Linked DNA regions of Methyloterricola oryzae. The protein of the gene in region 1 interacts with the protein of each later gene in a pairwise test. Links are inferred from orthologs where the notes say so. Each region holds a gene or a part of one and is shown in the gene's direction. Other genes may lie near its edges.

Region 1 (2,983 bases):
CCGAATGAAATTCTACGCCAAGTTTATGCCGGGCTTCTCAAAGAATCCGGTGTACTTATCTCAAGGCGTACACATCTGCCGGCGGTCGGTGGAAATTGGAGAAGGCACCTATGTGGGCGCCAACTGCAACTTTGGCGGCGGTAAAATTGGACGGATGTGCCTGATTGCAGATAATGTACAAATCATACCTGGACGGATAACCCACGGCTTTGCCGATAAGACCAAACTGATGCACCACCAACCGGGTAAATACGAACACATTTCCATTGGCGACGACACTTGGCTTGGTACCGGTGCCATCATCATGGCCAACGTCGGCACCGGGTGTGTGATCGGAGCAGGTTCTGTGGTGACTCGGGATATTCCAGACTACTCTGTCGCGGTGGGGGTTCCTGCCCGGGTTATCAAAACCAGATAGAGTAGCGCCGCTTTGAGCCCATGGGATGTGCCATAACAATTCTCGAGACGACGTACCACACATCGCGATCCTTTTAATATTTACTGAAATCCAACACCAGTAAGTTGTCGCAGAATGTGGTTATCAGCCGGTCCTGCAATAACGCTGCAGGTGGCGCGGACAATGGGGTTTCTGGCGAATCGAAAATGCAACGTCAATAGGCTGTCCAGAGCGCCTGATTGAATCCATGGGTGGGTTCAAAGACGAAGGCACCCTTTCGAATTTCAACGGCCTATCAGAAGCCTATTGATCCACCGCGAAGTCGACAATCTTGCGCAGCTTGCCGTTCATCTCGCGGAAGAAGGCGTTTAGCTTTTCATTGTCCGAGTCCTCGGGCAGCAGATGGGTGGTGACGATCACCTGGCCGTTTTCCGAGCGCACGGCCACGTTGCACGGCATGTGGGCCACCGCGGCGGGCGACATTTCCAGCATTTGTTTGGCCAGGGTCAGGTTGCAGAACTGCAGCGTGTCGTAGTCGGGGAAGGCGATGTTCTCCCGGCTGCGGATGACGCTGCCGATGTGGTTGTGGCCGGTGATGCGGAAATTCTGCTCGGTGATGGCCAGTTCCAGTTCCGCCAGCACATCGTCGTAGGGTTTGGCCGCGGTGGCTTTTTCGTAATTGACAGGACCGGGCCTGGGCGGGTGCGCTGTACAGGCGGCCACGGTGAAGAGAATCGGCAACAGTAGGCGTCGATGGTGCATGGCGTGGTGGCGGGGCGAATTCATCCGGGCAGCGGCGCGCTCAAGGGTAGCATCATGATTCCGGAGCGTGCAAAGATCACCGGCGTGGTGCTGGCGGGCGGGCGCGGCTCGCGCATGGGCGGCGAAGACAAGGGCTTGATCCCGTTCCGAGGGCGGCCCATGGCGGAGTATGCCGTGGATGCCTTGAGGCAAGTGGCGGGGCAGGTCGTGATCAGCGCCAACCGCAACCTCGATGTGTATTCGCGCTTTGGCTGCCCGGTGGTGACCGATGCGAACGCGGATTTCGGGGGGCCCCTGGCCGGCCTGCTCGCGGCGATGAAGGCGGCGCAGACCCCGTATCTGCTCAGTGTCCCCTGCGATGCGCCGCTGCTGGAAGCCCGCTATCTGCTGCGGTTGTGCGAGACCCTGGCGAAGGAGGGCGCGGAAATCTGCGTAGCCGATGATGGTGGCCGCATTCATCCAGTCTTTGCCCTGCTGGATGTCTCCCTGGCCCCCGATCTGGAAGCATACCTGTGTGCTGGCGAACGCAAGGTGCAAGCCTGGCTGCGCCGGCATCGCTTGGCCCTGGCGGATTTCCGCGACTGCCCGGAACGGCTCGCTAACATCAACTCACAGGAAGACCTTTCGCGCCTGGAGGCGGGAGCCGGCCCATGAGGCGGCCCGGTTCATCTTCGCGCCGATGAGTTATTATTAGCTTGGTTCATTTGGCTGTATGGAAATGCCGCCGCGGCCTTTCGAGACGCCCGCCGACGCAGGGTGTCAGGGTGCCGGTGGCATCGGATATGTTGCATCAACCAGGACGTTCGGTCGTCAATCCATGTCGGAACATCAAAAAAGCCAGGATTCGTATTTATTGACGGGCAGGGGGGAAATCCTCGAGCGGCTGCGGATCATGCAGCGGCAGAAGATCCTGCTCTCGGCAACGCCGGGAGGCCAGACCTCCGGTTTCATGACCACCATCGTCAAGGTGATCCCGGACAAGGGTCTGTTGGCCATCGATGCCACCAACAGTGGCAGCCTGAACGCCTCCATCACCAATGCCCGATCTGTGACCTTCGATGCACAAGTCGAGGGCGTGCAGGCCCGCTTCAGCGCCACCGACATCAGCGAAGCCAAGCTCGACGGCCATAGTGTGTTTGCGGTGCCCATTCCCAATTCCTTGTACTGGCTGCAGCGGCGCACCTTCTTCCGGGTCAGCGTGCCGCTGTCCTGGCAGATGAAATGCCGGATCCCGATGTCGGAAGACAAGGTCGGTGAATTCGAAGTGATGGACTTAAGCCTGGGCGGTTTGGCGATCCACGACCGGGCCAATCTGTTTCGGGAGCACAAGGAGAAAGGAACCCACTTCGCCAATTGCTCGATTCTGGCTACTGGCATCAAGGATGAAATGTTCGGCCTGGACCTGCGCTACATCTTCGAGATCAAGGGCATGGAAGGGCGCAGCGAGACCTGGCGGCTGGGCTTTGCCTTTTCCGACTTCACCCGTAACTTCCAGGTGCAGTTGCAGAAGCTGGTCTACGAGCTCGAACTGCAGCGCAAGGAAGCCGAAAAGCGCGTTCGCGACTAGGCGGCGTTCACAGATAGGCGCGCAGTTGGGGGGGCGCCTGCTTCCGCACCAGTTGGTTCTTCAGCGCCCATTCATCGCCCTGGTCGACGTTTGCCAGGAACTGGGTCTCTTTCCCCGACAGCACTGCCAGCGGGGTTCCGTCGCGGAACAGCACGCGGTTGCCCGCCAGAGCTGGCAGCTTCGCCCCAGGTGTCACGATACCCACCAGATTGAGCGGATCGGCGGCGCTGACGGCGCAGATCTCTCCGCTGTCCTCC
Region 2 (3,072 bases), on another replicon or contig:
CATTGACGTATTCAACTACGGCAAACACCAAAGAGATTTCACGTACATCGACGATATCGTCGAAGGTGTAATGCGCACTCTGGACCATGTGGCACGACCCAATGAGGCTTGGTCAGGCGAGCGACCCGATCCGGGCACCAGCCGCGCGCCCTACAGAATTTACAATATCGGCGCGCACCAGCCTGTCGAACTGATGCGCTTCATCGAAGTGCTGGAGGACTGCCTGGGCAAGAAGGCCGAGAAGAATTTTCTCCCCATGCAGAAAGGCGATGTGCCGGCGACTTACGCCGACGTCGATGACCTCATGCGCGACGTGGGCTATTCGCCGAAGACGCCCATCGAAACCGGGATCGCAAAATTTGTCGCATGGTACCGCGATTACTACCACGTGACATGATCAATTCCCGCGTGCCCATTATTGGCTTTGTTGCCCGCAGTGGTACCGGCAAAACCACCCTCCTCACGCAAGTGATCCCGCTCTTGAAGCAACAAGGCTTGCGGGTCGGTCTGATCAAGCGTAGCCATCACAATTTTGAGATCGACTACCCGGGCAAGGACAGCCATACGTTGAGAATGGCCGGTGCTTCGCCGGTCATGCTGACTTCGTCGCATCGACGCGCAGTGATCACCGAGCACGCGGAACCCCGCGAATTCTCGCTGGACGAAGAATTGGCGCATTTCGACCAGTCGGTCGTCGATCTGATTCTGGTGGAGGGATTCAAGCAAGAGATCATGCCCAAAATCGAAATCTGCCGGCCTTCGTTGAATAATCCGCCGATTTTTCCCGACGACGCCAGCATCATTGCCGTTGCCACGGACGCCAAGATACCAGTGCCGCCCGAACTTAGGACCCTCGACCTGAACGCGCCTGCCCAGATCGCTGAATTCATCCACCGCCATTTCTTCCCCGATGGAATCCTTAGACCGCTGCGCTGAGCCTAAGGCCAGGACGCTCACGCTTTCCGAGGCCAGAAAGCGCATATTGGAAACCGTAGGCCCGGCCAGGGAAACCGAGCGCCTCAGTCTCGCCAAGGCCAGAGACCGGGTGCTGGTCGAAGACATTCTCGCCCCCTTTGACATACCGCCATTTGCCAACTCTGCCATGGACGGCTACGCCTTACGCAGTTCCGATTGCGCTGATGCCGGCACTGTTCAGTTCCGGGCACGGGTCGTTGGAACCTCCTATGCCGGACACCCCTACGTAGGCGCATTGAAAGCCGGCGAATGTGTGCGAATTTTCACCGGTGCCGCCATTCCCGAAGGCGCAGACAGCGTTGTCATGCAAGAAGAGGTGGCCGTCGAGGAGGGTTATGCACGCTTTTCCCGGCCTGCGCGTCCCCTGGAGAATATTCGTCCGATCGGTGATGAGTTACCTGCCAAAGCTCCCCTGCTACGAGCCGGCAAGCTACTGACGCCGGCCGATCTCGGATTGCTCGCCTCAGCCGGCATAGGCGCCGTCCAAGTGAGGCGCCGGATCCGTGTCGCACACTTCTCCACCGGGGACGAATTGTGCCCAGTAGGCGAGGCATTGGTCCCCGGTATGATTTACGACAGTAACCGCTATACGCTGAGCGCGCTCTTGGACCGTCCGTTTCTAGAAGCATGCGACTTGGGCGTGGTCAGAGACGACCCGGTGTCGCTGCGGCAGGCCCTGGAGACCGCCGCGGAGATGTCAGACGCGGTCTTGACTACTGGCGGCGTCTCGGTAGGCGATGCCGATTTCGTGGCCAAATTGCTCGATGATCTGGGGCAGGTAAATTTCTGGAAAGTCGCAATCAAACCTGGCAAGCCATTCGCCTTTGGTTCGATCGGGCGGGCTCGCTTTTTCGGGTTGCCAGGTAATCCTGTGGCCGTTTTGGTTGTGTTTCATGAATTGGTGCGGCCAGGCTTGCTGCGCATGGCGGGAACCGACCTTCACCCGGATCTAAGGCTTAGCGCCGTGTGCCAATCCTACCTTCGTAAAGCACCTGGACGAATGGAATTCCAACGAGGTTACTATGAGCAAAACGGAAGCGGCCAGATCGTGGTGACAGCCTGTGGCAAGCAGGGCTCGCATCGCTTAAGCGGTGCCAGCCAGGCCAACTGTTTCATTATCTTGCAGCCCGAGAGCGGACCGGTGCAGCCGGGTGAAACAGTGAGCATCAAGCCCTATAGCGGCGGTTGGTAAGCTTTGGCAATCAGATATAAAGCATCCGATACAGAATCAAGGAGCGGAAAATGAGCAAACGAGGCATTTTGGTCACAGGCGGCGCGGGTTACATTGGTAGCCATGTGGTAAAGCAATTGGGCCCCATGGGAGAGCGTCTGGTCATCATCGACAATCTGTCCACGGGCTTCAGGGACTCGGTTCTCCATGGCGACTTCGTGGAAGGCGACACGGGGGATATGGAATTAGTCAGCCGTGTCCTTCGGGAATACGACGTGGAGTCCGTGATCCATTTCGCTGCTCATACCATCGTGCCCGAATCCGTTGAAAACCCCTTGAAATACTACGGCAACAACACCTGCAAAACACGCAATCTGCTGGAATGCTGCCAAAAAGCGGGGGTAAAGCACTTCATATTTTCCTCTACCGCCGCCACCTACGGGATACCGGAAGGGAGCCTATGCACGGAGGATACGCCAACCAGCCCAATCAACCCGTATGGCATGTCCAAGCTGATGAGCGAAACCATGTTGCGAGACCTCTCGCTGGCATGTGATCTCAGGCACGTAATCCTGCGCTACTTCAATGTAGCCGGATCCGATCCGGACGGTCAGATTGGGCAGTCCACGAAAAACGCAACGCTCTTGATAAAGGTGGCCGCAGAAGTCGCAGTGGGGAAACGCGAGAAATTATACGTGTTTGGAACCGACTATCCGACAGCCGATGGTACCGGTGTGCGCGATTATATCCACGTGAGCGATCTGGCCGATGCTCATATCCAAGCATTGGATTATCTGCGTCACGGAGGGCAGTCAACGCTTTTGAATTGCGGTTATGGGCATGGTTACAGCGTGCGTGAGGTCATCAATGCCGTTAACCGAGTGCATGGCTCGCCGATTACCGTCCAGGAGCAACCGCGTCGGGCC

Evidence for each region. Proteins that work in one complex are often made in the same cells at the same time.
Region 2: the proteins of mobA (region 1) and moeA interact in binary tests that used the Escherichia coli proteins (3 or more experiments, as listed by UniProt). The link is inferred for Methyloterricola oryzae from one-to-one orthologs.

What each region holds. Positions count from the first base shown.
Region 1 is NZ_JYNS01000001.1:51,165-54,147, reverse strand. What follows is about bases 72-2,981. They hold mobA (molybdenum cofactor guanylyltransferase MobA), read left to right. Parts: upstream 72-1,150; coding sequence 1,151-1,813; downstream 1,814-2,981. Other genes in these bases: EK23_RS00160 (DEAD/DEAH box helicase), read right to left, coding at 2,734-2,981; EK23_RS00165 (flagellar brake protein), read left to right, coding at 2,013-2,726; EK23_RS00175 (DUF302 domain-containing protein), read right to left, coding at 701-1,159; EK23_RS24515 (acyltransferase), read left to right, coding at 72-418. In the rest of the region: more of EK23_RS24515, read left to right, coding at 1-71; more of EK23_RS00160, read right to left, coding at 2,982-2,983. UniProt on the Escherichia coli protein: Transfers a GMP moiety from GTP to Mo-molybdopterin (Mo-MPT) cofactor (Moco or molybdenum cofactor) to form Mo-molybdopterin guanine dinucleotide (Mo-MGD) cofactor.
Region 2 is NZ_JYNS01000005.1:22,674-25,745, reverse strand. Bases 40-3,038 are described here. They hold moeA (molybdopterin molybdotransferase MoeA), read left to right. Parts: upstream 40-910; coding sequence 911-2,167; downstream 2,168-3,038. Other genes in these bases: galE (UDP-glucose 4-epimerase GalE), read left to right, coding at 2,218-3,038; mobB (molybdopterin-guanine dinucleotide biosynthesis protein B), read left to right, coding at 394-936; EK23_RS08640 (NAD-dependent epimerase), read left to right, coding at 40-397. Outside these bases: more of EK23_RS08640, read left to right, coding at 1-39; more of galE, read left to right, coding at 3,039-3,072. UniProt on the Escherichia coli protein: Catalyzes the insertion of molybdate into adenylated molybdopterin with the concomitant release of AMP.